DNA from 2 places in the Pseudomonas sp. NPDC089392 genome. Region 2 is predicted to be linked to the other one. Evidence: predicted binding sites of a transcription regulator. Region 2 holds the regulator's gene; the other holds the start of a gene.
The links. Region 2 encodes FliA, which starts transcription of late flagellar genes. Its sites were predicted from a motif close to CTAAAGTTTNNNNNNNNNNNGCCGNTAA; they were not measured.
Positions count from the first base shown of each region.

Region 1: a site for FliA is predicted at 7,639-7,666, ahead of ACIP1G_RS08560 (methyl-accepting chemotaxis protein). Genes of this name have one in related genera too.

Region 1 is NZ_JBIVIF010000006.1:126,694-141,767, forward strand. It holds gene ACIP1G_RS08545 (cadherin-like domain-containing protein) at 1-3,980, shown strand, start outside; gene ACIP1G_RS08550 (MFS transporter) at 4,223-5,449, shown strand; partial or broken gene ACIP1G_RS08555 (transporter) at 5,612-5,914, opposite strand; gene ACIP1G_RS08560 (methyl-accepting chemotaxis protein) at 5,954-7,579, opposite strand; gene ACIP1G_RS08565 (tetratricopeptide repeat protein) at 7,866-8,228, shown strand; gene ACIP1G_RS08570 (DUF1835 domain-containing protein) at 8,421-9,665, shown strand; gene ACIP1G_RS08575 (PLP-dependent aminotransferase family protein) at 9,827-11,302, opposite strand; gene ACIP1G_RS08580 (M24 family metallopeptidase) at 11,303-13,069, shown strand; gene dapA (4-hydroxy-tetrahydrodipicolinate synthase) at 13,352-14,221, opposite strand; gene bcsC (cellulose synthase complex outer membrane protein BcsC) at 14,669-15,074, opposite strand, start outside.
Region 2 is NZ_JBIVIF010000058.1:4,543-19,237, reverse strand. It holds gene ACIP1G_RS29275 (CheW domain-containing protein) at 1-753, opposite strand, end outside; gene ACIP1G_RS29270 (ParA family protein) at 753-1,541, opposite strand; gene motD (flagellar motor protein MotD) at 1,750-2,607, opposite strand; gene ACIP1G_RS29260 (flagellar motor protein) at 2,611-3,351, opposite strand; gene ACIP1G_RS29255 (chemotaxis response regulator protein-glutamate methylesterase) at 3,351-4,481, opposite strand; gene ACIP1G_RS29250 (chemotaxis protein CheA) at 4,528-6,777, opposite strand; gene ACIP1G_RS29245 (protein phosphatase CheZ) at 6,790-7,578, opposite strand; gene ACIP1G_RS29240 (chemotaxis response regulator CheY) at 7,599-7,973, opposite strand; gene fliA (RNA polymerase sigma factor FliA) at 8,082-8,822, opposite strand; gene fleN (flagellar synthesis regulator FleN) at 8,819-9,652, opposite strand; gene flhF (flagellar biosynthesis protein FlhF) at 9,746-11,053, opposite strand; gene flhA (flagellar biosynthesis protein FlhA) at 11,065-13,194, opposite strand; gene flhB (flagellar biosynthesis protein FlhB) at 13,510-14,652, opposite strand; gene fliR (flagellar biosynthetic protein FliR) at 14,655-14,695, opposite strand, start outside.

The sequences.
Region 1 (15,074 bases), on a different contig from region 2:
ATGGCAACCCCACTGACGACACCTTGTTCGGGCTGGGCGGTAACGATCAGTTGTTCGGCAACTTTGGCAACGACACGCTGGATGGGGGTACCGGCAACGACCGCATGGAGGGCGGACAGGGCAATGACACCTATGTGGTGGACGCCGCTGGCGATGTGGTGGTCGAGGCCGCCGCAGCCGGTGATGACTTGGTGCGCGCTAGCATCAACTACACCCTGGGCAGCAACGTTGAACGCCTGAACCTGACCGGCAGCGGCAACCTCGACGGGGTTGGCAACGCCCTGGACAACACCCTCACCGGCAACAGCGGCAACAACCGCCTCGATGGCGCTGCGGGCAACGATGTGCTGAACGGCGGTGCTGGCAATGATGTGCTGCTCGGCGGCGCTGGCAATGATCGCCTCAATGGCGACGACGGCAATGACATCCTCGATGGCGGCGCGGGTAACGATACCCTGGCAGGCGGCGCGGGTGATGACATCTTTATCGTCGACCAGGCCGGCGACACGGTCAGCGAAGGGCTTGCCGCCGGCACCGACACCGTGCGCAGTTCACTCAACTACACCTTGGGCGCCAACCTCGAGAACCTTGAACTCACCGGTAGCGGCAACCTCGATGGCACCGGTAACAGCCTGGACAACCTGCTGACCGGCAACAGCGGCAACAACCGCCTCGACGGTGGTGCCGGCAACGATGTACTGGCTGGGCGGCGCGGCAACGACACCTACGTCTATGGCCAGAATTATGGCAACGACCAGATCGACAACAGTGGTGGTGCCGCTAAAGACGTCGATACCTTGCAACTGGTTGGCCTGAACAGCAACCAGGTGCGCTTCGTGCGCCTGTCGAACGATTTGCAGATGCAGGTGATCGCCACGGGCGCGACATTGACCGTGAAAGGGTTCTACCTGGGTAGCGACAACGAGATAGACCGGGTGCGCTTCGACAATGGCCTGACCTGGAACACCGCGCAGCTCAAGGCTGCGGTGACCGTTGCGCCCACGGCAGTAGCAACGGTGACGGCGCTCAGCAATGACACTGGCATCGTTGGGGATTTCGTCACTCGGGAGGCGGTGCAAACGGTATCAGGCACGTTCACTGGAAGCCTGGCTGGTGGCGAGCGGATCGAGGTGACAGCGGACGAGGGTCAAACCTGGGTAGCCGCCGCGGTAGATCCCGTGCAACACACCTGGAGTGCTGTAGGGGTGGTGTTGTCCGAGGGCGATAACCTGCTGCGGGTGCGAACAATCAATGATCTGGGCCAGGTCCAGTCCGGTTTTCGGCACAGTTATCTGTATGACGTCACCGCGGACAGTGGCAATGATCTTCGGCTGACCGTACCGGACAATCAAATCAACGCGGCGGAAAAACATGCCGTTAGCTATAGCATTCAAGGCCTCGATCCTGATGCCACTGCCACGGTGGTGTTCCGCGATCAAAGTGGGCATGAGGCCGTGGGTGTCAACGGCGTTGTCGACCTCTCGGGGTTCGAGGATGGGCCGGTCGGCGCATTAATCACGGCAACTGATATAGCAGGAAATACATTCACCACTGGGGTAATTGTAGGAGGAGGCGGAGGCGCGCAGACAACGTTAACATTCGACAACCTCCCAACAGGTTCTTCTGTCGGCACTCAGTATGCTGGAGTGATTTTTTCCTCGCCAATAGTTATACAAAGCCAGCCCGGCCTCCCCGCCCAGTCAGGCGCTCAATTGGCATATAGCGACGAGGGGTTAATTGACATTAGCTTCTCTACAGGCATCGGCAACATCATCAAAATCAATTCATATATTAGCTCCGATGCAGGCGCAACAATCACCGCCTACAATGCTAACGGTCAAGTCTTGGCACAAACATCTATTCCGCAAGGAAGCAATTTACTTACATCACTAACATCAAATGCTCTGCCGATCAGCCGAATTACTATAGACGGCGGAGGCTCGCCCATTGCATTGGATACACTTACTTATCAGGCATCGGTAACACCTACCCTGCTGTTGGACAGTTCAGCTGATCGGGATTTACCTTTGTCAGTTACCGTTAATGACGCCACTGTCGGCGCAGCCCTGAAAACATCAGTGCCCTACACCATCACCGGCCTCGATGGTGATGCCGTGGCCATCGTTACCTTTAGCGATGGCAGCCATTCCGTTACAGGCAACAACGGCAGTGCCAATCTGTCCGGGTTGAGCGACGGCCCGATATCGGTAACGGTCACCGCTACCGACGCTTTCGGTAATACCGCTACAGGTACCGGCACCCAGCTGCAACTCGACACCATAAGCCCCTTGATCACTGGCCCAGTGACGCTGCCTGCCGGAACCGAAGACACGAGTTATGTCATCACTGCATCGCAACTGTTGGCCAATGCCTCTGACAGCGGCCATGCGCCAAGCGTGAAAAGCCTGAGTGTCGACCCGGCAGATGGCAGCCTGGTCTACAACAACGACAACAGCTGGACCTTCAACCCCGTCGCCAATCGCAATGGCGCCATAGCGTTCAGCGTAGTGATCACCGATGGCGTGAATGACACCACGACTTCGGCAAACCTCGACCTGCAGGCGGTACCTGAAGGGCCGACGGCTTTGGCTACCGTTACGTTCCTGAGCGATGACACAGGCTTGGCAAACGATTTCATTACCCGCTTGCCCGTTCAGACAGTCAATGGCACTTACACGGATGTACTTCACGACGGTGAGAAGCTTCAAGTAACCGCTGATGGCGGCAATACGTGGGTTGATGCAGTAGTGTCCCCGGATAACCATGCATGGACGGCGTTGATCGGCCTTGTCTCTTGGCATGACAGGCTAGACGTGCGCGTTATCGACACAAGCGGCAACATGCTGGCGGGCGTAGGCCATGATTACAACCTGGATGTCAGCGCCGATACGGATCAGCCAGCGGACGTGAGCTTCCCGGACCTCAACATCGACGCAACGGAGAAAGCAGCCGTTGCTTACGTGTTGTCCGGCCTGGATACGGATGCAACAGCAGTCCTTACCTTCCGCGACGGCGCAGGTCACGAGGCCCTGGGGCACGACGGTGTGGTGAATCTGTCAGGCTTTCAAGCGGGCAAAGTCAGTGCAACACTGGCAATTGAAGATATTGCGGGCAACACCCTGGCTCGCGAAGTAGGCATTGGCACAACCACGCATCTTAACTTTGACAACCTTGCCGACGAAGTAGCCATCACCAATCAGTTTCAAGCTCAGGGCGTCCTTGTCCATGGCGCGAATTCAATTAATGCTGCGCTTTTGGGACTCACCTCTCACTCAGGATCTCAAGTGGCCTATTCACCTGGTGGGCTCATGACATTCAACTTGTCGAGCGCCGATATAAAAACAGTGTCAGCCTATGTCACTGGCCCCGCTGATGTCGGAATATTCGCTTATGACACTAACAATAACCTGGTCGGCCAAGCGCTGCTTCCAGCTAACGCCCCGGCAAACACCTTCCTGTCTGTAACGTCCAGTGGTTTTTCAATTTCTAAAGTCGAAATACATGATGGCGGAGCGTCATTCGCTATTGATGACTTCACGGCGATTACTCGCCCTGACCTCACCATAACAAGCAGTGCCGATGCCCCCCCAACCAACCCTGTCACCGGAGACAGCACCGACAATACGCTTGAAAGCACCTCAGCCATCGACGTGTTCACCGGCGGGGCCGGCAACGACACCTTCCAGTTCGCCCAACTTCCAGGTACCCAGCCTGACGTAATCACGGACTTCTCCCCCGGCAGCGACGTGGTTGCCCTTGCCGCAGGCGTGTTCGACCTGCATGGCCAATCGATCGCCGATACCTTGGCCAACGTCACCGGAGCCGCACAGGAAACCACAGGCGCGCAGTTGATCTTCAACCAGGACAATCACACGCTGTATTACGATGCCGACGGTGCTGCCAACGGCAACGCAGTGGCAATCACCGTGATAAACGGGGTGTCGAACCTGGCGCCGAGTGATCTGCAAGTGTTTGGCTGAAGCATCAGCGCCTTCGAGATCGAGCGCCGCCCGCGCGGCGCTCGATCTGTGCCCTCCGCCGTTGCCGTGATCCTGCAGGGGGCTGATAGCAAGCGCTCTACCCAAGGTGTTTCATCGATTGCGCTGATGTTTACTATCAAGCGGCTCGCCTGTTGGCCTGGCAGGGCCGTCCCTATAATCGCCTGCAAATCTCCCCCGCTCCTGCGCCTGCTACAGGCGACACCTCTCATGGAACCGAACCCATGCCAAGCAACCGCCAGGCCCCTCGCGGCCTTCCCGAACATAGCCAACAGAGTGTCACGCAGCAGTGGCTGGCAATCCTCTCGGTCGCCGTGGGTGCCTTTGCCCTGGTCACCAGTGAATTCCTGCCGGTGGGCGTGCTCAACGACGTCGCCAGCGACCTCGGCATCAGTGCCGGCCTTGCCGGCTTGATGGTGACCCTGCCCGGCATCATGGCTGCGCTGGCCGCGCCTTTGATTTCCGTGGGCGTAGGTGCACTGGACCGGCGCTACCTGCTGATTGGCCTGACGCTGATCATGATCATCGCCAACGCCATCGTGGCCTACGCCGGCGACTTCAACCTGTTGCTAGTCGGCCGCGTGCTGCTGGGTGTGAGTATCGGCGGCTTCTGGGCGACCGCCATCGCCCTCAGCGGCCGCCTGGCGCCTGATGGCATGGGCGTCGCCAAGGCCAACTCGATCATCATGGCCGGGGTAACGCTGGCCACGGTTGTGGGCGTGCCGGTGGGCACCTGGCTGAGTGGCCTGATGGGCTGGCGCATGACCTTCCTGGTCACCGCACTGGTGGGGGTGCCCGTGCTGCTAGCGCAGGTATTCCTGCTGCCGCGACTGTTGCCGGAAAAGGCCATTCGCGTCAGCGACCTGCCGGCTTTGTTCATCAACCCGCAAGCGCGGGTCGGGTTGATCGCCGTCTTGCTGATCGGCCTGGCACACTTTGCCGCCTACACCTATGTTGCACCGTTCTTCAAACAGAATGCCGGCTTTGATGGGCCTACGATTGGCTCCTTGTTGCTGCTGTATGGCGTGGCCGGGTTCATGGGCAACATTTTCGCCGGCTTCGCGGCCAACCGCAGCGTGCGCCACACCTTGATGCTGGTAGCGTTCATGATTGCTGTGAGCACCGCCCTGTTCCCGCACTTTGCCACCGGCATGACCGGCGCCGCGATGCTGATCGCGCTGTGGGGCTTTGCCTTCGGCGCATTCCCGGCCTGCGCCAATATCTGGATGTTTGTCGTGGCGCCCAAGGATGTCGAACGTGGCATGCCGCTGTTCGTGGCCATGTTCCAGGTGATCATTGCACTGGGCTCGTTCTTTGGCGGGCAGGTGGTCGACCATATGGGCACCGCAGTGCTGTTGAGCCTGGCCACGGCGCTGGTGGGCTGCGGCTTTGTCACGGTACTGGTGCTGGGGCGCAACGTTAGCAACAGCCTGGCGGCGCAGCCGAGCTAACACCGGCAGTGCCGGTGGCATATACCGCGTTGGATTCTTCGCGGGTGAACCCGCTCCTACAGGGTATCTGCCCCCCGACAGCTCCAGGGTCACCGGCCCCAGACGCTTGGAAACACCGATGTCAGGCTTGAATGACCAGCGATTGTTGCCAAGGTTGACCAGCCTGCTGGAGTCGTACTGGCCAAGCGGCGCCGTGACCGCAAGGCTGGTGCCGATGATCACATCCTGCTGGTAGCTGGGGAACTCGGCCAAGGACAGCGCAGGGGCGCCATACAGGTTGACCGAAAAACGCACCCTTGGGTCGACCTCTCGCTCCACGGGCTGGCCAGCGAACAGCGCAGTGCCAGACAACCTGGTCTCAGGCACGACCACATCGAACTTGGCCGAACGACCCGCGACTTCCAGGGACCTGGCAAAGGCAAACACGACAGTCTTGATGTCGAGTTTGGCATCCTCGAGCGGCACCGAGGGGTTGGCGGTGACGTAAAGGCCGTTGCGCCCACCTCAAACCCTGAACCGCCCCACCAACGCCGTCATCTCACCCACCAGCCCCGCCATCGCCTTGCTCGCCTCACTGGTCTGCTGCGCCCCCGCCGCCGAATAGCTCGACAGCTCACGGATATTCAGCAAGTTACGGTCCACCTCCCGCGCCACCTGGGCCTGCTCTTCGGCCGCACTGGCGATCACCAGGTTGCGCTCGTTGATCTCGCCAATTGCACTGTAGATGCCTTCCAGCACCTGCCCCGAGGCAAGGGTCACATCCAGTGTCGACTGGGCGCGGTTGGTGCTGGCCTGCATCGAGGCCACCGCCGCTTCGGTGCCCGCTTGCACGCGGCCGATCATCTGCTCGATTTCCTGGGTTGATTGTTGCGTGCGGTAGGCCAGCGTGCGCACTTCGTCCGCCACCACTGCAAAGCCACGCCCGGCTTCGCCCGCACGGGCGGCCTCGATGGCGGCATTGAGCGCCAGCAGGTTGGTTTGCTCGGACACCGAACGGATCACTTCCAACACCTTGCCGATATCCCGCACCTGCCCCACCAGTTGCTGCAGGTGTGCGCTGCTGGTTTGAATCTCGCGGGTCATGGCCTCGGTGCCGTCGATGTTGTCGCTGACTTGCCGACGGCTTTGCGCGGCCAGCTGGTTGGATTCACTGGTGGTCTGCGAGGTGGTGATGGCATTGCGCGCGACTTCCTCAACGGCAGTGGTCATTTCGGTGACGGCAGTGGCGGCCTGCTCCAGTTCCTGGCCCTGCTGGCGCAGGTTGTTGGCGCTTTCTTCGGTGACCGTGTTCAACGCGCTGGCGGCTGCGTCCAGTTGCCTGGCACAGCTGCTGATTTGCCCCAGGGTATCGCGCTGGCTCTGCTGCATGCGCTCAAGTTCATGGAACAGTTGGCCGATCTCATTACTGCCCTGCCCCTGCACCGGTACGCTCAGGTCGCCGCCGGCAATACGCTGAAAGTGCCGGCCGGCTTCGCGCAACGGGTGCAAGACGCGCTGGGCAATGAAGGCCCAGCACAGCGCTGCCAGCAGCAGCGTCGCGCCCAGCAGCCCCAGGCTCAGCAGCTGGGCACGGGCCAGGCGCCGGTCGGATTCCAGCATGATCTGCTGGCCACGTTCGCTCAAAGTGCCAACCAGTTGCTGGCGCAGCGCCTGCAGCCGGCCCATGGCGTTGCCAGCGTCGGTGTTGACCTTGAAATACTGCTCAAGCGAGCGCTGGCGTGTCGCCTCACGCTGCCCGGCGACTGCCTTGGCGTACTCGCTGTAAGTGGCCTGCAACTCGGTTGCCAGCGCGTGCAGGGCAGGTTCATGAGCGTTTTCGACAAATGCGTCGACCAACTGCTGGCTCTTGTCAATCAGCTCGACCGACATTGCCATGCGCTTGCTGGCACTCTCGTCGTTGCCGCCCAATTGCTCGATGAAGCCCGAGGACACATTGGCGCTGGAGCGAATCGCCATCAGCAAGGCATTGTTCAACCGGTCCGATTGGCGCGCGGTCTGGTCCAGTTCGGTGATCTGCTGGTCACTGCCCACCGCGGCCCGCCAGGCACTGATACTGGAAAACAGCAGGGTGAGGGTAAACAGCGACAGCACCCAGAACATTCCGGTACGGATCTTCAGGTTGGCAAGCATGCGGGCAGTACTCCTTGTTGGCACCACTTCTGGTCGATGATTCGACGGTGGGTGTGCTGCTATCGGAGGTACTGGCGCAGGCTTGAGGCGCAAGGAGGCAGTTATGGGCGGTAACCGAACAGATGTTGCCGACCAGAGACAGGGGGCAGGCAACAAGTGGCCCAAGCGGGAACTTCAACGCCCCGCTTCGGTCGATAGCATCCCCCCCTCCAGCCAGAAGCTTGCCCAAGCCCTGTCGAGTCTACCGTCGATGCCCAGCACACCTGTTTTTTCAGCTTTGCTCTTGTTGTTCAGCGCAATCACGGCACAAGGCGCACTGGCTGGCGAGCGCTACACGCCGACACGCAGCAACAATGCCTCGACCGTACTGATCGAAACGGCCTCGCAACAGTATGCCGACGGGCAGCTGGACCAGGCCGCGGCCACCCTGGAGCGCGCGCTGCACATACAGCCGAACAACCCGGCAACGTTGCACTACCTTGGCGTGCTGCGCCTTCAGCAAGGGCAGTATGAGCAAGCCGAAACCCTGGCGCTGCGCTCCAACCTGCGGGTCGGTGGCAACCACGCCTTGCGCAATCGCAACCTGCAACTGATAGAGGCCGCGCACAACGCCCAGCGCACAGGCATGCTGCCAACGGCTGCGCACTGACGCCAGTGGTTGCGCTTGGCAATGCCGCTTGGGAAAACTATCGTTTGCCACCCGATGCCTTGCCCGTTAAAGTCGGCGCCAGGGCGCTGGCTGCGCCTGCGGTCCGCGCAAAGGGGTTGCCCGAGCCATGCGTCATCACATTTTCATACCAGCTCCCGGCTTGTCGGCGGACCGAGCCCATAAGGAGTTGGCATGCCCGCCATAAATGCATCCCGCCACCACGGCCTGCTCGACCTGCCCGCCTTGCGCAAACGCGCCAAGCGCCTGCTGAGCGCACTGAAAAACCACGAGGCCGACGACGCCCGCGCGCAGTTGCGCGCGCTCGGCCTGCCCGGCCCCGACTACCGGCTTGCCGATACCCAATGGCTGGTGGCCCGCGAGGCCGGCTTTGCCAGCTGGCCCAAGCTCAAGGCCCATGCCGATGCCGTGGCCTTTGCCGCGCACCACCCCGGCTTCACCGCCGATGGCGAGGCCGCGGTACAACATTGGCGCTGCGGCAACGACATCGCCCACAGTTTGCACACCGCCGGCTTTGCTGGCGCTTTCCAGATGTTCGACGACCCGATGGTCATGGGGCCGGTACCAGCACTGCCCGAACAACAGTACTGGCAGGTGCGCGGCGCCTATGTGCAGCAGGCGTTCAACCTCGCAGCCCAGGACGTTGCACCACGCCAGGCAGCGCAGCAGGCGGCACTGGCCGGGTTGAACAGTGACAGCCAGCTAGTGCTGTGGTGCGAGGCCGACGCTTACGACCAGCTGTTCCTGATCCGTGTGCTTGCCAGCCTGCCCTGCCTGCCGCGCCGGCTGGAGCTGATTGAAATTGATCAGGTGCCCGGTATCGAGCGCTTCATTGGCATCGGTCAGCTGGCCCCCGACCTACTCGCCTGGCTGTGGCCACAACGGCGAGCGCTGGGTGAGGACGCACTGGCCCTGGCCCGCCAGGTATGGGCAGCCTACACCGCAGCCGATCCGCAGGCCTGGGCCAGCCTCGCTGGCCGACAGCACTCTGCGTTGCCATTGCTGGGCCGGGCATTGGCGCGCCAGCTGCAGGAGCTGCCTGGGGCAACTGACGGTTTGAGCCTTACCGAACGCCTGCTGCTGCGCGTGCTGGCGGCGCGCGGCGAGCTACCGGCCGGGCGCGTGTTTGGCCAGTTGATGATGCAGGATGACCCGCTGCCTTACCTGGGTGACATGATGTTCCATGTTCTGCTGCAACCGCTGATCCATGCGCCACAGCCGCTGCTGCTGGAAGGCCCAGGCGAGGCCTGGGCGCAACGGCCGTTGCGGTTGACTGCGCTTGCCGAGCAGGTGTTGGCAGGCAAGCAGCACTGGCTTGATCACAGCCCTGTGCAACGTTGGGTGGGCGGGGTGCTGGTGGATGCGGCTGACAGGCCGTGGGTGGTCAGCGAGCAAGGCGAGGTGTGGCGGCGCCAGTAACCTGCTCAAGACAGGGGCCGCTTTGCGACCCATCGCCGGCAAGCCAGCCCCACCTCGACCGTATCGGCCTCAAGCCCTGTGCAATACCTGTGGGAGCTGGCTTGCCGGCGATGAGGCCAGTGCACACAGCAAAGGCAATTGCTCACACATGGAGGGTGAAATCACCTCCGCGCAGCCTGCACGAGGCGCTGAGTTGCCAACCGGATTTCATCCGCATCCAGCGAAGCAAACCCCAGGCGCAAGGCATTCTCGGCATGACCAAACGGCGAAAACTGCCGCCCGCTGCGCACCACCAGGTCCATTGCCAGCGCCCTGTCGACCAGCTGATCGACATTGATCGCCTCGTCAAACCTAACCCACAGCGCCAGCCCGCCCTCCGGCTCACGCACGCTTATCTGCTCACCAAACCCTTCGCGCAAACATTCCAGCAAGGTCTCGCGGCGCCGCCGGTACTCGCGGTTGACCCGGCGCAAGTGCTTCTTCAGCTCACCCTCATTGATAAGGTCGGCGAGCATCCTGTGCATCACTGCATCGCCCTGCCCCAGGGTCAGCGTCGCCCGGCGCTCCAACACAGCGGTCACCTCGGGCGGCGCGACGATGTAGCTGCATCGAAACGTACTACCCAAGGGCTTGGACATTGTCCCGATATAGATCACATGCCGCTGCTGACGGTCGCTGGCCAAAGGCAGGTAGGGCCGCCCGGCAAAGTGGTATTCGTAGTCGTAGTCTTCCTCGACCAGGCAGAAGCCATGCTGACGCGCCCGCTCCAGCAACTGCTGCCGGCGCCCGGCGGGCAGGCTGACGGTGGTCGGAAATTGGTGATGCGGCGTGATGTACATCATCCGCACCTTATGTTGCCGGCACAGGGCATCGATCTGATCGACCCGGCAACCCTCATGGTCCAGGTCCACGGTGACCAGCGTCGCACCCAGCTGGCGGAAAATCTCCCACGCAGGCGGGTAACTGAGGCGCTCGACCAGCACCACATCACCCGGTTTAAGCAACACGCTGGCCACCAGCGACAGCGACATCTGCACCCCTTGAGTCAGGCAGATATGCTCGGCGCCAACGTTCAGGCTGCGGTTGTGCCGCAGCATGTCGGCCAGGGCAGTGCTCAGGTAGAGGCTGCTGCATTCGCTGCCGTGGCGCACGCTGTTGCTGGTGAAGCTGCTGCGCAAGGCATTGCGGTAGTAGCGGTGCAGAACCGCCTGTGGCAACAGGCGGTGGTCACAGGCGCCGTTGTCGAAAAACAACGCACCCGGCCGCCCCTGTTGCGCTGCAGCCTGCTCGTTGGCCGCAAAGTAGGCAACGGCGGGCTCCTCTGGCAGCGCCAGCGCGAAAGGCTGCAAGGCTGCGGGGATGACCTGGGTAGCAGCCGCTACCTGCTGGCTGACAAAGGTGCCCCGGCGCTGCACGCTTTGCAGCCAGCCTTTGGTTTCGGCTTCCTCATAGGCAAGGATTACCGTCTTGCGATTAACGTTCAGCAACTGCGCCATTTCCCGCGTGCCCGGCAACGGCGTGCCAGGGCGCAGGCGGCCCTCGCTGATCGCCGCCACCAGCCCCTCGACGATCTGCCGGTACGAAGCCTGCGCCCCCTCGAGCCTGAGCAGCGGTTGCCATTTGCGAAGCTGGACCATGTGAATTTTCCAAAACTGGAGGTTCTGCTGGTCCTGGACTATAGCAACAATCGAACCTCTATCTACGCCGAGGTGTTCATGCAAAGCCGCCATGTCATTGAATTGTCGCCTTCGGGCAAAACCTTCGAAGCCAGCCAGGAGCTACTGCTCGATGCCATGCTCGCCAGTGGCTTGCCGGTGCCCTTCTCCTGCCGCCGCGGCGCCTGCGGTTCGTGCAAGGTCAAGGTGGTGTCGGGGCAGTATCAGGACAAGCAGCGCTGTGCCGACACACCTGCGCCCTCCTACCCCTTGGCCGCCGACGAGATGCTGCTGTGCCAGAGTCACGCCTGCAGCGACATGCGCCTGGAGATCCCTGGCTGGTCCCTGGATGCCCCGGCACTGCAGTTTCAGGCCCAGGTTTACAGCAAGCGCGCACTGAGTGCAGATATCGTCGAGCTGGTGCTGCAACCTGCTCAGCCGCTGGACGTACGAGCTGGCCAGTACGTAAAGTTCCAGCTCGACAACGGCGACAGCCGCTGCTTTTCCATTGCCAACCTGCCGGCGCAGGATCAAGGGCGGCTGGTGTTCCATATCCGCACGGTCAGCGGCGGCTTGTTCACCGAGGGGCTGCTACCTGCCCTGCAAGCAGGCGACTCGGTAAAACTCGAAGGCCCGCTGGGGGCCTGTACCTGGCAACACGAAGACCAGCACCCGCTAGTACTGTTCGCCACCGGCACAGGCTACGCTGGCATCAAGCCTTTGCTGCTGACTGCCCTGGCCCGCGACACCGAAGTCACGCTGTACTGGGGAGGCGCGTCGACGGCGGACTTCTATGACCGCGAGTTTCTCGACCAGGCCAGCCGCGCTTATCCGCACTTGCGTTGGCACCCGGTTCTCTCAGCCAAGGCACGCATCCAGCAAGTGGCGCTGGCCCAAGCGCATCGCTGGGCCACCACCCAGGTCTATGCTTGCGGCAATGCCAGCATGATCAGCCAAACCCGCGAGCAATGCCTTGCAGCAGGCGTACAACCGCATCGTTTTGTCGCTGAGGCTTTTGTTGCCAGCGGCGCATCGCCTGCGCAGGCCTCGGCAACCAGCACGCTGCACCCCGAGCTGGAAAAGGTCGGCCCACGCTATTCACTGAACGGCATGCTCGCAGCTCGCGAGCAGTCGGTACGCGCCGTGACCGCGATCGCCAGCCAGTTGCAGGTCGGCATGACCACTGCGCAGGCCCTGGAAATGGCCGCACACACCTTGCAGGCAATGGGTGCGTCGCACACCTGGCACCCGACCTACATCCGCTTTGGCGACGATACTGTGCGTACACCGCGGCAAGGCGTTGATCTGCAACGTGCATTACGTACCACGGATATTGTCGTGGTCGACGTTGGGCCGGTATGGGACGGCTATGAAGGCGACTACGGCGACACCTTCGTGTTTGGCCAACACCCACTGCACCAGGCCTGCGTCAAGGCACTGCATGAAGTGTTCGACGAGACCCGCCTGGCCTGGAGCCGCGGGCTGACCGGGCGCGAATTGTATGACTTCGCCGAGCGCAGTGCCCAGGCCAAAGGCTGGCAGCTGGAACGCAACCTTGCCGGGCATCGCATCGCCGACTTCCCGCATGTGCTGTACAGCCAGGAGAAACTGGCCGAGGTGGAGTTCGTCCCGAGCGAGGTGGTATGGGTGCTGGAAATACAGCTGTGCCATCCCACCGAACCGGTCGGTGCGTTCTTCGAAGACATCCTGATTGGTGAGGCCAGGGCGGTTACGGCAACGGCGGCATGATCGGCATGCGCTGCGCCTTGTGGGAGCCGTGAACACCGGCGCAGCCGGTGCCATGCACCGCGTTAACTTCTTCGCGGGTAAACCCGCTCCCACAAGGTATTGAGCGCCTGCCAACATTGGTTCTCTGCGCGACAGCGCAGCCCGGTAGGGCTGTGTGATCTCCCACAGGTACTGCGCTGGTTTCGGGCTCACGCTGTACCGGTGTAGGAGCGGCTTTAGCCGCGAACACCGGCAAAGCCGGTGCCATCCATTGCGTCGCCTGCTTCGCGGGCAAGCCCGCTCCTACAATACAGCCGGCAACCCGAGTGCAGCCGGCAGCTTGTCCCGGGTCGCCAGGGTGCACGGCTGCATCGGTTCGCGTAGCTCGTCGCTGATCAACCCTTGCAGCTGCAATGCCGCCTTGACCACAGCAGGGTTAGGCTCGGCAAAGGCCATGGTTATCCAGGGCAGCAATTGGTAGAACGTACCGCGCGCCGCTAGCCAATCACCTTGGTCAACCTGGTGCAGCATGCGTACATACAGGTGGGCGTGCACATGCGCCGATGCCGAAATGGCCCCCGCGCCGCCCAGGCACAGGTTGTTGAAGATCTGCAGGTCCTCACCGGCCAGCACCTGGGCGTGGCCGTCCTGGATCAGGGCCATGGTGGTCTCGCTGTCGCCACTGCAGTCCTTGACTGCCGCTATGCGCGGATGGCGCATGATGCGCCGCAGGGTTTCCCGCTCGATGCGCACCCCGGTACGGTAGGGAATGTCGTAGAGGATCACAGGCACCCTGGCGGTATCCGCCACGGTGTTGAAAAACGCTTCGATGCCGGCCTGCGAAGGCCGGATGTAGCAAGGTGCAGGAACCAGAAGCCCGCCAATCTCACGCTGCTGAACTTCAGCCTGGAAGGCCAACAGTTCGCCCAGGTTATAGCCCGACAGGCCCATCACCACCCTGCCCGGCTCCACCCAGGCCAGCACCGCATCCAGCACGGCCAGCTGCTCGGCCTTGGACAGCGCCGCCGCCTCCCCGGTGGTACCGCACACCACAAAACCGCTCACACCTTCTGCGAGCAGCTTCTTCACCAGTTTTTCCAGGGCGGCGAAGTCGACTTCATTAGCGCGCAATGGCGTGACGAGGGCGATCCAGATACCACGGAAATTCGACATGCATAAACTCCTGATGTTGACCGAAAGTCAGCGTCAGCAGGGCGAAGAGTCGAAGTGGTCTGGCAGGGATACCTGGCGCCATCTGTCTCGTCAGCCCACCTGACGAGACAGCGCGCCTCGGTCAGATGAGCGGCTGTTTCTTGGATTTCTTGGCAACGGCAACGCACGCGCCTGCCTGGGCAATGAAGCCCGAAGCGGTAATGGCGTGGTTGGATAAGGTCATGCTGGTAAGCTCGTTGCGTGGGTATGGCTGGATAATGGTGCGGCGGCACACGCTGTGTCAACAGCCGATGCTGTCCAGATGAGAGCAACTGCCTTGCTCAAATTCCAAAAAACTTGCACTGCCCCTGTGGGAGCGGGTTCACCCGCGAATGCATCAGTGGGTTCAACGACGCATTCGCGGGTGAACCCGCTCCTACAATGGCCGTGCAAAGGCAAACCCCGCAGTCAACGCCACTCGCTGTAGGGCTCCAGCGCTGTCACCGGCAGCGCCAGGTTGCCGCGCCATGGCTCGAACAGGTAGCGCAAGTAGAGCATGGCATGGCTAGGCGCATAGTCATCGCTGTGCTGCCAGTCGAACCCGCCGCCCAACACCCATTGGTCGCTCAGCCGCCGCTCGAACAGGCCGCGCAGGCGGTAACCCAGCCCGCTGCTGTCGCTGGCGTCGAGCCTGGCATCGATGTTGGACTCGCCAATGTCATATCGATCCATCAGCTTGCGGTTGAGGTGCAAGTCCGGATAGAGCCGGCTGCGGCCGCTGTGGGCCTGGGACCAGCTGACGGAACCTTCCAGCAGGACCGACCAGTCGTAGTTGCGCCAGGCATAAGTGACCGGCACGCCCACCGAGCTGTAG
Region 2 (14,695 bases):
GTCCAGGCGCAGCGAGCGGCTGACCTGGTGCACGGCCAGCCCCCATTCGTAGCCCTGCACGGAAATCACGTATTGCAGGCCCTGGCGAAAATCATCGCGGTAACGGTCGGGCATTACCCAACGCGCGGTGTCCAGTACTTTCAGGTTGCCGGCCTGGCAGGTCAGGATGCCGAGAAACCAGTCGGGCTGGCCGAACAGCGGCGTCAGCTCCTGGCCCGCCAGGTTGTAGATCGAGCCCAGGCACACCAGCGGTACTGCCAGGGTCAGGCCGGCGACATCGAACAGCAGGCATTCGAACGGCTCGGCGGCCCAGGCCGGGCGACCATCGTCGGTGGCCGGCGGCAGCGCCTGGCTGGGGGCTGGCAGGTGCACATCCACCAGCGGCACTGCCGGCTCCACGACGGGTTGCTCAACGGGTTGCTCGACCAGTACCGGGATGCTGGCCTCAGCGACCACTTGCTGCTCGACCACCGTCACCACCGGCGCTTCCACTGGCATCACGCTGGGCAGCACCGCCAGCTTGGGCTCGGCGAAAGGCCGTGGGGCAGCACTGGCGGGGGCTTGGGCGGGCGCAGGCTTGGCCGCCTGCCGGGCATCACGCGCCTGCTCCTCGCGAACGGCATTGGCGAACTCGTCCGCCGCTGCCGGCGGCTCGAACAGCTCTTCGGCCTCGGTAGCCTCCTGCAGCAGGCCATCGAGGTACGATTGCAGGGCCAGTTGTGGCCGGGTGCTGGTTTGCCGGGTCTGGGTCATCAGGCCACCTGTACTGCAGTTTTGTAAGTCAGCAGGTGCTTGAGCAGCGCCCGGTAGGCAACCAACCCACGGCTCTTGCTGTCGAACTGCGAAGGCGTGACACCCTTGCGGCTGGCATCGCGCAGGCGCGTATCCACCGGGATGTAGCCCTGCCACACTTGCTGGCCGTAGCTGTCACGCAGTTGCTTGAGCGTGCCCAGGGAGGCCTGGGTACGGCGGTCGAACAGGGTCGGCACGATCTGGTAAGGCAGCGCCTGCTTGCGCGAGCGGTTGACCATGGCCAGGGTACCGACCATGCGTTCCAGGCCCTTGACCGCAAGGAATTCGGTTTGCACCGGAATCACCAGCTGCTGGCTGGCGGCTAGGGCATTGACCATCAGCACACCGAGCAAGGGCGGGCTGTCGATCAGGGCAAAGTCGAAATCCTGCCACAGCTGCGCCAGACTCTTGGCGATCACCAGGCCCAGGCCATTCTGCCCCGGCGACTGGCGCTCCAGCACCGCCAGCGCGGTGCTCGACGGCAGCAGCGAGATGCGCTCGTCACTGGTGGGCAACAGCAATTGCCCGGGCAAGCCCTCGGGCACCACGCCCTTGTGCAGGAACAGGTCGTAGCAGCTGTGCTCCAGGGCATCCGGGTTGTGCCCGAAATAGCTGGTCATCGAGCCGTGCGGGTCGAGGTCGACGACGACCACGCGCTTGCCGGCCTCGGCCAGCAGGCCGGCCAGGGCGATGGTAGTGGTGGTCTTGCCGACGCCACCTTTTTGATTGGCTACTGCCCAGACTCTCATCAAGCAAACTCTATGTATTGATTTGGCAGGGACACTGTAGAAACAACTATTTGAAAGCTTGCCCGATCCCTGTGGGAGCGGGTTTACCCGCGAACACCGGCAAAGCCGGTGCCATACACCGAGTCGCCTTCTTCGCGGGTGAACCCGCTCCCACAAGGGCCAGCGGTAAACCCTCGAATCCATTACCCAGTGACAGAGAATTGACGAGTTACTGCCCCGCCACCGTTGCTGGCGTTGCCGGTGCACTTTGTGTGCCAGCCCGGCGCAATGCGGCATCCGGGGTGGCATTGGCGCTGCCCGAGCCGGTCAGGCTGCGGCGCACTTCCAGGTTACGGGAAATCACCAGCACCACCCGGCGGTTACGCGCACGGCCGTCGGCAGTGTCGTTGCTGGCCACTGGCTGATACTCGCCGTAACCCACGGACGCCATGCGCGCCGGGTTGACCCCTTCCATGGCCAGCAGGCGCACGATGCTCGCCGCACGCGCCGACGACAACTCCCAGTTGGTCGGGTACTGCGCTGTGCGAATCGGCAGGTTGTCGGTGAACCCTTCGACATGCACCGGGTTGGCGAACGGCTTGAGGATACCGGCCACCTTCGCGATGATGGCAAATGCCTTGTCGCTGGGCATGGCATCGCCACTGCCAAACAGCAGCGACGAGTTGAGCTCGATTTCGATCCACAGCTCGTTGCCGCGCACGGTCATCTGGTCACTCTTGATCAGGTCGCCAAAGGCATCGCGTACGTCATCGCTGATGGTTTTCAGCGGGTCGACATTGGTCGCCGCCAGGCCCGCCTCGGTCTGCTCGCTGTCTTTGACCAGTGGCTCGGCCGGGCGCACGCTCAGTGGCTGCTCGTCGCCGATGGGGATCGGCTTGACGGCGCGCTCAGGGTCGTTGAACACCCCCAGCAAGGCCTGCGAGATGACCTTGTACTTGCCCTCGTTGATCGAGGAAATCGAGTACATCACCACGAAAAAGGCGAACAACAAGGTAATGAAGTCGGCGTACGACACCAGCCAGCGTTCGTGGTTTTCGTGTTCCTCGGTATGGCGACGGCGACGCATGGGTTACTCCATGAAGCCTTGCAGCTTCAACTCGATCGAGCGCGGGTTCTCACCCTCGGCAATCGACAGCAGGCCTTCGAGCAGCATTTCGCGGTAGCGCGACTGGCGCATGACAATGGCCTTGAGCTTGTTGGCCACCGGCAGTAGCACCAGGTTGGCGCTGGCCACGCCGTAGATGGTGGCGACGAAGGCCACGGCAATGCCGTTACCCAGCTGCGACGGGTCGGCCAGGTTGCCCATCACGTGGATCAGGCCCATTACCGCACCGATGATGCCAATGGTCGGCGCGTAGCCACCCATGCTTTCGAACACCTTGGCAGCCTGGATATCGCGCCCTTCCTGGGTCAGGAAGTCGACTTCAAGGATGCTGCGGATGGCTTCTGGCTCGGCGCCGTCCACCAGCAACTGCAGGCCTTTGCGCGCATAAGGGTCCGGCTCGCTATCGGCTACCCCTTCCAGGCCCAGCAGGCCTTCCTTGCGCGCGGTCAGGCTCCAGTTCACGACGCGGTCGATGCCGCCCGCCAGGTCGACCCGTGGCGGGAACAGGATCCAGCGCAAAATCTGCAAGGCACGCTTGAACGACGACAGCGGCGCCTGCAGCAACGCCGCCGCCAAGGTGCCGCCCAGCACGATCAGCGCCGCCGGGCCATTGACCAAGGCACCCACATGGCCGCCTTCGAGAAAGTTGCCACCGACGATGGCAACAAAGGCGAGGATCAAGCCGATCAGGCTGAGCACGTCCATCAGACGCAGGCCTCCACCAGGTGCTTGCCGATTTCGTCCAGGCTGTACACCGCATCGGCCAGGTTGGCTTTGACGATGGCCATGGGCATGCCATAGATCACGCAGCTGGCTTCATCCTGGGCCCACACCGTGCTGCCGCCCTGCTTGAGCAGGCGCGCGCCTTCGCGGCCATCGGCGCCCATGCCGGTAAGCACCACCGACAGCACCTTGTCGCCGTACGACTTGGCCGCCGACCCGAAGGTGATGTCCACGCACGGCTTGTAGTTCAGGCGCTCGTCACCGGGCAGGATCTTCACCGTGCCACGGCCGTCGATCATCATCTGCTTGCCACCCGGGGCCAGCAGGGCCAGGCCTGGGCGCAGCATGTCGCCGTCCTCGGCCTCCTTGACGTTGATCCGGCACAGCTTGTCCAGGCGTTCGGCAAACGCCTTGGTGAACGCTGCCGGCATGTGCTGGATCAGCACGATCGGCGCCGGGAAGTTGGCCGGCAACTGGGTCAGCACCCGCTGCAGGGCGACCGGGCCACCGGTGGAGGTGCCGATGGCCACCAGCTTGTAAGGCTTGCGCTTGGGTGCCGGCGAATGCGCTGGCGCCGCTGCCTGTGCCGGCACACGGGCAGGCACGGGCGGGCGCGCCGCTGCCGGGCTGCTGAAACTGCTGGCCGGTGCGTGGCTGCTGGCGGGCGCAGGCGCAGCAACCGGCGCGTGGCTGGCGTAGCTGCCGAAACGGCGGTTGCTGCGGGAAATGGTATGCACCTTCTCGCACAGCAACTGCTTGACCTTGTCGGGGTTGCGCGAGATGTCCTCGAAGTTTTTCGGCAGGTAATCCACCGCACCGGCATCCAGCGCATCCAGGGTGACGCGCGCGCCTTCGTGGGTCAGCGAGGAGAACATCAACACCGGCGTCGGGCAGCGCTGCATGATGTGCCGCACTGCGGTGATGCCATCCATCATGGGCATTTCGTAGTCCATGGTAATGACATCGGGCTTGAGCGCCAGCGCCTGGTCGATTGCTTCCTTGCCGTTGGTCGCGGTACCCACTACCTGGATCGTCGGATCCGCCGAGAGGATTTCCGAGACGCGGCGGCGGAAGAAACCGGAATCATCCACCACCAGGACCTTGACTGCCATAAACACTCCATTAGGCGGCGCAACCCGCCAGGGTGCGCCACCGAAATCAAATACGCCGCGCGGCGTAACGCTTGAGCATGCTCGGGACGTCGAGAATCAACGCGATGCGACCGTCGCCGGTGATGGTGGCCCCGGACATGCCCGGGGTGCCCTGCAGCATCTTGCCCAGCGGCTTGATTACCACTTCTTCCTGGCCCACCAGTTGATCGACGACAAAGCCGATGCGCTGGGTGCCGACCGACAGGATCACCACGTGGCCCTCGTGCTGCTCTTCATGCACCTGGCCCTGTACCAGCCAGCGCTTGAGGTAGAACAGCGGCAGCGCCTTGTCGCGCACGATCACCACTTCCTGGCCGTCGACCACGTTGGTGCGCGACAGGTCGAGGTGGAAGATCTCGTTGACGTTGACCAGCGGGAAGGCAAACGCCTGGTTGCCCAGCATCACCATCAGGGTGGGCATGATCGCCAGGGTCAGCGGCACCTTGATGACGATCTTCGAGCCCTGGCCCTTGGCCGAGTAGATGTTGATCGAGCCGTTGAGCTGGGAGATCTTGGTCTTCACCACGTCCATGCCCACGCCACGGCCAGACACGTCAGAGATCTCGGTCTTGGTCGAGAAGCCCGGGGCAAAGATCAGGTTGTAGCAGTCCGATTCGCTCAGGCGCTCGGCGGCGTCCTTGTCCATCAGGCCCTTTTCCACGGCCTTGGCGCGCAGGATGTTGGGGTCCATGCCCTTGCCGTCGTCCGAGATCGACAGCAGGATGTGGTCGCCTTCCTGTTCCGCCGACAGCACCACGCGGCCGGTGCGGGCCTTGCCAGCGGCGTCACGCTCATCTGGCATCTCGATACCATGGTCGACAGCGTTGCGCACCAGGTGCACCAGCGGGTCGGCCAGGGCTTCGACCAGGTTCTTGTCGAGGTCAGTCTCTTCGCCGACCAGTTCCAGGTTGATCTCTTTCTTCAGCTGGCGGGCCAGGTCACGGACCAGGCGCGGGAAGCGGCCGAAGACTTTCTTGATCGGCTGCATGCGGGTTTTCATCACCGCGGTCTGCAGGTCGGCGGTGACCACGTCGAGGTTGGACACGGCCTTGGACATAGCCTCGTCGCCGCTGTTCAGGCCCAGGCGCACCAGGCGGTTACGCACCAGCACCAGTTCGCCGACCATGTTCATGATCTCGTCCAGACGCGCGGTATCGACACGCACGGTGGTTTCCGCTTCGCTGACCGCGTGTTTGTCGGCAGCCGGGGCCGGCGTGCGCGGGACCGCAGCAGGTTTGCTGACAGGCGCTGGCGCGGCAGCTGGCTTGGCCACCGGCTGGCTTTCAGCCTTGGCGGCAGCCGGTGCTTGCACCTTGGCCGCAGGCGGGGCTTCGACGGCGGCAACGTCGCCACCGAACTTGCCCTTGCCGTGCAACTGGTCCAGCAGGGCCTCGAATTCGTGCTCGCTGATTTCGTCGCTGGCGGCGCTGGCCGCTACGGCGGTGTCAGCCGCAACTGGCTCCGGTGCCTTGAAGGCTGGCAAGGCGTCTGCCTGGAAGGTGCCCTTGCCATGCAGCTGGTCGAGCAACGATTCGAATTCGGCGTCGGTAATTTCGTCGCTGACCACTTCGGCGCTGACGGTGGCTGATGGCGCGACAACTTCGGCACTGAACTGGCCTTTGCCGTGCAACTGGTCGAGCAGCGACTCGAACTCGGCGTCGGTGATTTCATCACCTGCACCGGTCACGGTTTCGCCCTGCATCTGCTCGTCGGCCGCGGCTTGTGCCTTGACCGCATCCAGCGAATCGAGCAACTGCTCGAATTCGCTGTCAGTAATGTCCTGATGCTGTTCTTCGGCCGGGGCCTGGGCCGCAACCGGCACCTCGGCAACCGGCTCCGCTGCTGCAGCAACTTCGGCCTCAGCACCGCCAGGTTCGGCCAGGCGCGACAAAGCCGCCAGCAATTCTGGGGTGGCCGGGGTCACTTCACCACGCTCGCGCACCTGGCCAAACATGTTGTTGACCGTGTCCAGTGCTTCGAGCACCACATCCATCAATTCCGCGTCGACCCGGCGCTCACCTTTGCGCAGGACGTCGAATACGTTTTCGGCGATATGGCAGCACTCCACCAGCTCGTTCAGCTGAAGGAAGCCGGCGCCCCCTTTTACAGTGTGGAAACCGCGAAAGATCGCATTGAGCAGGTCAGCATCATCGGGCCGGCTTTCCAGCTCGACCAGTTGCTCGGACAGTTGCTCAAGAATTTCGCCGGCTTCTACCAGGAAATCCTGAAGGATTTCTTCATCGGCGCCGAAGCTCATCAAACGTGCTCCTTAAAAACCCAGGCTGGACAGCAGATCATCGACATCGTCCTGACCGGACACAACGTCTTCACGCTTATCGGCATGAATCTGCGGACCTTCACCCCGAGTCGGATGTTTTTCTCGATCTTTTTCTGCGCGCAGTTGATCGTGGTCATGTTGTATGCCGGCGAAACGGTCGACCTGGCTGGCCATCAGCACCAGCTTGAGCAGGTTGCTTTCCACTTCGGTCACCAACGCGGTGACGCGCTTGATCACCTGGCCAGTCAGGTCCTGATAGTCCTGGGCCAGCAGAATGTCGTTAAGGTGGCCGGCAACCTTGCGATTACCTGCGGCGCTGTGCGTCAGGAAACTGTCGACGCGCTTGACCAGGTCACGAAACTCCGGCGCCGCCACTTCGCGGCGCATGAAGCGCTGCCAGTCGGTGCTCAGGGCCTTGGCTTCGCTGGCCAGGTCATTGAGCACCGGGGTGCTTTCTTCGACCAGGTCCATGGTGCGGTTGGCCGCGCCCTCGGTCAGCTTGACCACATACGACAGGCGTTCGGTGGCGTCGGTAATCTGCGACACCTCCTCGGCCTGCGGCATGGTCGGGTCGATCTGGAAGCTGACAATGGCACTGTGCAGCTCGCGGGTGAGCTTGCCGACTTCCTGGTACAGGCCGCGGTCACGGGTCTGGTTCAGCTCGTGAATCAGCTGCACCGCCTCGCCGAAACGGCCCCGCTCCAGGCTCTCGACCAACTCCTGGGCATGCTTCTTCAGGGTCGATTCGAACTCGCCCAAAGACGTTTGTGATGAATCCATGGCGCGCCCCCTGACGTGACTCAGCCGTTGACGCGTTCGAAGATCTTCTCGATCTTTTCTTTGAGCACCTGGGCGGTGAACGGCTTGACCACGTAACCATTGACGCCGGCCTGGGCCGCCTCAATGATCTGGTCGCGTTTGGCTTCGGCAGTCACCATCAGTACCGGCATGGTTTTCAGTTTTTCGCTGGCACGCACCTTACGCAGCAGGTCGATGCCGGACATGCCCGGCATGTTCCAGTCGGTCACCAGGAAGTCGTAGTGGCCGTTCTCCAGCATCGGCAGCGCCGTGGTGCCGTCGTCGGCTTCGTCCGTGTTAGTGAAGCCCAGGTCACGCAACAGGTTCTTGATGATCCGCCGCATCGTCGAAAAGTCGTCAACGATGAGGATTTTCATGTTCTTGTCCAATTAGACCTCCAAGCAGTCTCAAACGCGCTCGCCCTGGCGAGCACGCACTCATTCAATTCGGTACAACGTGAAACGGCTATGTGCTACGGGCCGGGCTCAGCGTGCCCGCCATTCCCCCAGGCGGCTGCGCAGGCGCGCGGCACACTGGCTGTGCAACTGGCTGACCCGCGACTCGCTGACCCCAAGCACCTCACCGATTTCCTTGAGGTTCAGCTCTTCGTCGTAGTACAGCGCCAGCACCAGGCGTTCACGCTCCGGCAGGTTGGCAATGGCCTCGGTCAGGGCAACCTGGAAGCGCTCGTCTTCCAGGCCACGTGCAGGCTCGACCTGGCCACTGGCGCCATCCTCATGCAGCCCTTCATGTTCGCCGTCCTGCAACAGGTCGTCGAAACTGAACAGGCGGCTGCCCAAGGTATCGTTCAAGATCCCGTAGTAATCATCGAGACTCAATTGGAGTTCGGCAGCAACTTCATGATCTTTAGCGTCACGGCCGGTTCTGGCTTCAACTGCACGCATGGCGTCACTGACCATGCGGGTGTTGCGGTGCACCGAACGCGGCGCCCAGTCGCCCTTGCGCACTTCATCGAGCATGGCCCCGCGAATGCGGATGCCGGCGTAGGTTTCAAAGCTGGCGCCCTTGCTGGCGTCGTATTTGTTGGCCACTTCAAGCAGCCCGATCATGCCCGCCTGGATCAGGTCTTCGACCTGAACGTTGGCCGGCAGCCGTGCCAGCAGGTGGTAGGCAATGCGCTTGACCAGCGGCGCATAGCGCTCAATCAGCTCGTACTGGGCGTCTTTCGCCGCCCGGCTGTACATCTTGAAGCCGCTGGCATTCATAGCACGGGACCCGCGCTGGTGGGTTGCACCAGGCGCTCGACAAAGAACTCCAGGTGGCCGCGCGGGTTGGCCGGCAGCGGCCAGCTGTCGACCTTCTGGGCAATCGCCTTGAAGGCCAGCGCGCACTTGGAACGCGGGAAGGCTTCGTACACAGCCCGCTGTTTCTGCACCGCCTTGCGCACGCACTCGTCGTACGGCACGGCGCCCACGTACTGCAGGGCAACGTCAAGGAAGCGGTCGGTGACCTTGGTCAGCTTGGCGAACAGGTTGCGCCCTTCCTGCGGGCTCTGCGCCATGTTGGCCAGCACGCGGAAGCGGTTCATGCCGTAGTCGCGGTTGAGCAGCTTGATCAGGGCGTAGGCATCGGTGATCGAGGTGGGTTCGTCGCACACCACCAGCAGCACTTCCTGGGCGGCGCGAACGAAGCTGACTACCGAGTCACCGATACCCGCAGCGGTGTCGATCACCAGTACGTCGAGGTTGTCGCCAATGTCGCTGAACGCCTGGATCAGCCCGGCATGCTGCGCCGGGGCCAGGTGCACCATGCTCTGGGTGCCCGAGGCTGCCGGCACGATGCGCACGCCGCCGGGCCCCTGCAGCATCACGTCACGCAGCTCGCAGCGCCCTTCGATGACATCGGCCAGGGTTCGTTTGGGGGTGAGGCCCAGCAACACGTCGACATTGGCCAGGCCCAGGTCGGCGTCAAGCAGCATGACCCTGCGGCCAAGCTCGGCCAGCGCCAGGGACAGGTTCACTGAAACGTTAGTCTTGCCGACGCCACCTTTGCCACCGGTTACGGCGATCACCTGTACGGGATGCATGCTACCCATGTCTGTTCTTTACCTTGTCTCGCTGGGACTCAGGCCACACGTAGGGCAATTCTGCGTACCCCTTGGCATAGCTACCTTGCATACGCTTCATCATCAACCCGCTCGCCGTGGGTTGTGATAGAGATCAGCGAACATGTCGGCCATGGCCTCTTCGCTGGGCTCGTCCTGCTGCTGCACATTCACCGCGCGCGTCACCAGCTGGTGCCCCCGTGGCAAGTGCAGGTCGTCAGGAATGCGCGGCCCATCGGTCAGGTAGGCCACTGGCAGTTCATGACTGATGGCAAGGCTCAGCACATCGCCAAGGCTTGCCGTTTCATCGAGTTTGGTCAGGATGCACCCGGCCAGGCCACAGCGCTTGTAGCTGTGATAGGCGGCGGTCAGCACCTGCTTCTGGCTGGTGGTGGCCAACACCAGGTAGTTCTTCGCGGCAATGCCACGCCCGGCCAGGGTTTCCAGCTGCATGCGCAGGGCCGGGTCGCTGGCCTGCAGGCCGGCGGTATCGATCAGCACCACGCGCTTGCGCAGCAGTGGCTCCAGCGCCGCCGCCAACGACTGGCCTGGGTCGACGTAGGTTACTGGTACATTGAGGATGCGCCCCAGCGTCTTGAGCTGCTCCTGGGCGCCAATACGGAAGCTGTCCATGCTCACCAGCGCCAGGTTCTGCGCGCCGTACTTGAGCACATAGCGGGCGGCCAGCTTGGCCAGCGTCGTGGTCTTGCCCATGCCGGCAGGGCCGACCATGGCGATCACCCCGCCCTCTTCGATCGGCTCGACCTCAGGGATTTCGATCATCCGCGCCAGGTGCGCCAGCAACATGCGCCAGGCTTGGCGTGGTTCTTCGATCTCACAGGTCAGGTCCAGCAGCTCGCGGGCAATCGGCCCGGACAGGCCGATGCGCTGCAGGCGGCGCCAGAGGTTGGCCTGCTGCGGCTTGCTGCCCTGCAGCTGGGTCCAGGCCAGCGAGCCAAGCTGCACTTCCAGCAGCTCGCGCAGGCCCGACAGCTCGGAACGCATGGCGTCGAACAGGCGCGGGTCGACCGGCGCCGGCGCAACTGCGGCAGTGGCCTCGGGGGCATCGACGTGCGGTTCGATCAGCGGCTCGGCGGCGGTCAGCGACTGCCCGGCAAACAATTGGCGGTTGTTGTCGCTGCTGTCCTGGCGGTGGTCCAGTTCGGCCTGGGCGGTGGCGATGCGCGTGTGGGTCTTGCGCAGCTCTTCTTCCAGCTCGGCGTTGGGCACACGCGGGGCCAGGGCGGACAGCTTGTAGTCCAGCGCAGCCGTCAGTTCGACACCACCGGCAATGCGGCGGTTGCCAATGATCGCGGCATCGGCGCCCAGCTCATCACGGACCAGTTTCATGGCCTGACGCATATCGGCGGCGAAAAATCGCTTAACTTGCATTATCCACTACCTCAGCCGTTAGGGCCCACGGTGGCAACGATGGTGACTTGCTTGTTGTCAGGTATTTCCTGATACGCCAGAACATGCAAATTCGGTACAGCCAGGCGACCGAAACGCGACAGCATGGCGCGGATCGGGCCGGCCGTCAGGAGGATGGCCGGCTGGCCCTGCATCTCCTGGCGCTGGGCCGCCTCGATCAGCGAACGCTGCAGCTTCTCGGCCATGCTCGGCTCCAGAAGAACACCGTCTTCCTGACCTTGCCCGGCCCTTTGCAGACTATTCAGCAAAATCTGTTCCAACCTTGGCTCCAGGGTAATCACTGGCAGCTCCGACTCAACGCCGACAATGCTTTGCACGATGGCGCGACACAATCCGACGCGCACCGTGGCCACCAGCGCGGCGGTATCTTGACTCTTGCCGGCGCTGTTCGCGATAGCTTCGGCGATGCTGCGAATATCACGTACTGGCACTTGTTCCGACAACAGCGCTTGCAGCACCTTCAGCAGGCCCGACAAGGAAATGACACCCGGCACCAGCTCTTCTGCAAGTTTAGGCGATGCCTTGGCCAACACCTGCAACAGTTGCTGGACCTCTTCGTGGCCGATCAGCTCGTGGCAGTGCTTCTGCAGGATCTGGTTGAGGTGGGTGGCCACCACGGTGCTGGCATCTACGACGGTATAGCCCAGCGACTGCGCCTGGGAGCGCTGGCCGACATCGATCCACACCGCCTCCAGGCCAAACGCCGGGTCACGCGCGGCAATGCCGTTGAGGGTGCCGAACACCTGCCCCGGGTTGATCGCCAGCTCCCGGTCCGGGTAAATCTCCGCCTCGGCCAAAATCACCCCCATCAGGGTCAGGCGATAAGCGCTGGGCTGCAGGTCGAGGTTGTCGCGAATGTGCACGGTGGGCATGAGGAAGCCCAGGTCCTGGGACAGCTTCTTGCGCACGCCCTTGATCCGCGCCAGCAACTGGCCGCCCTGGTTGCGGTCGACCAGCGGGATCAGCCGGTAGCCGACCTCCAGGCCAATCATGTCGATGGGGGTCACGTCGTCCCAGCCCAGCTCCTTGGTCTCCTGCGCGCGCTGTGGCGAAGGCAGCAGGTCTTGCTGGCGCTGCGCCTCCTGCAGTGCCTGGGCCTTGGCCTTCTGCTGTTTTTTCCACACCAGGTAAGCCCCGCCGCCGGCCAGCAGACCCAAGCCGATGAAGGCGACGTGCGGCATGCCCGGGACCAGGCCCATGACAATCATCAACGCCGCCGACACGGCCAGCGCCTTGGGCGAATCGAACATCTGCCGGTTGATCAGCTTGCCCATGTCCTCGGAGCCCGAGGCGCGGGTGACCATGATCGCGGCGGCGGTGGACAGCAGCAGTGATGGCAATTGCGCCACCAAACCGTCACCGATGGTCAGCAAAGCGTACACCTTGCCGGCATCGCCGAAGCTCATGCCGTGCTGCAGCATGCCGATCAGCATGCCGCCGATCAGGTTGATGAACAGGATCAGCAAGCCGGCAATGGCGTCACCGCGGACGAACTTGCTGGCACCGTCCATCGAGCCGTAGAACTCGGCCTCCTGGGCCACCTCGGCACGGCGGTGCTTGGCCTGGGCCTGATCGATCAGGCCGGCGTTGAGGTCGGCGTCGATGGCCATCTGCTTGCCGGGCATGGCATCCAGGGTGAAACGCGCGCTCACTTCCGAGATACGCCCGGCACCCTTGGTCACCACCACGAAGTTGATGATCATCAGTATGGCGAACACCACCCCGCCGACCACGTAGTTACCGCCGATCACCACTTCGCCGAAGGCCTGGATCACTTTACCGGCGGCGCCATGGCCTTCCTGGCCATGCAGCATCACAACCCGGGTAGACGCCACGTTGAGGGCCAGGCGCAACAGTGTAGCCACCAGCAAGATGGTGGGGAACGCGGCGAAGTCGAGCGGGCGCAGTGCGTACACGCACACCAGCAGGACCACGATCGACAAGGCGATGTTGAAGGTGAAGAACACGTCGAGCAGGAACGGCGGTATGGGCAACATCATCATTGCCAACATCACCAGCAGCAACAGCGGCACACCCAGGTTGCCCCGGCCGAGCCCGGCCAGGTTGTTACGGGCGTTGCTGATTAACTGAGTGCGATCCACCGCGAGTCCTCTTGATGCAAAACTTTGACGCCCACGGGGCGCCTGGCGCTGGCTTTGCAAGAAGCTTTCCAACTTTGCCTGGCGGGGGATTTATGTTGCCTGTACCGGCCCTTTCGCGGGTGAACCCGCTCCCACAGGTACGGCACCGCCCTTGAAAGCGGTGAGACTCCTGTGGGAGCGGGTTTACCCGCGAAGAGGCCAGCAGCCCCGGCACAAGGCCAACTGATGCTGCGCTGGCCGAGCAGAAACTCAGCTGGCCTGTACCGGCCCTTTCGCGGGCTCGCCCGCGAAAGGGCCAGAAGCCCTGGCACAAGGTCAACTGTCGCGGCGTAGGTCCGGCGGAATCGGCAGGTCTTCTTTCAACGGCTCCGGCCGTTTGCCCTTACCCGCGCGGTACTGGCGGATCTGGAACACATAGGCCAGCACCTGCGCCACCGCCAGGTACAGGCCGGCGGGGATTTCCTGCTCGATTTCGGTGGAGTAGTAGATCGCCCGCGCCAGCGCTGGCGACTCGAGGACCTGGATCTTGTGCTCCGCGCCAATTTCACGAATTTTCAAAGCCATGAAATCCGTACCCTTGGCCAGCAACAGCGGCGCCGCCCCGCCCTTCTCCGGGTCGTACTGCAAGGCCACCGCATAGTGCGTCGGGTTGGTGATGATCACGTCGGCCTGCGGCACTGCCGCCATCATGCGCCGCTGCGATACCTCGCGCTGCAGCTGGCGAATACGCTGCTTGACCTCAGGCTTGCCCTCGCTGTCCTTGTACTCGTCGCGCACTTCCTGCTTGGTCATCTTCATTTTCTTGTGGGTCTGGTACAGCTGGAACGGCACGTCCGCCGCGGCGATCAGCAGCAACCCGGCCGACATCCACAAGGCACTCCAGCCCACCACCTGCAGGCTGTGAATGATCGCCTGCTCCAGCGGCTCGTTGGCAATCGACAGCAAGGCCTGGCGGTCGCTCGACAACACCACCAGCGCCACGATCAGGATCACGAAGAACTTGGCCAGCGCCTTGAGCAACTCGGTCAGGCTGTTCATCGAGAACATGCGCTTGATCCCCGACAACGGGTTCATGCGGCTGAATTTGGGCTGCAGGAGGCTGCCGGAGAACAGGAAGCCACTGAGGGCGATGGGCGCCACGAAAGAGATCACGAACAACAGGATCAGCACTGGCTGCACCGCCCAGATCGCCATCTTGCCCGAGGCCAGCAGGAAGGCGCCCATGGCCCGTTCGTCGACGATCACCTCGCGGGTCAGGCTGAAGTTCATGCGCATCAAGGCCAGCAACGTCTCGGCCAGATGGCCGCCAAAGGCCAACAGGCCACCGGCACCCGCCAGGGTCACCGCCACCGTGTTCAGTTCCTTGGAGCGGGCAATCTCGCCCTTCTCGCGTGCGTCGCGCTTGCGCTTCTCGGTGGGGTCTTCTGTCTTGTCCTGACCGCTCTCGCTTTCAGCCATGCTCAGCCCGCCCTCGCCAGCTCACGCAGCCATTGCAGCGCTT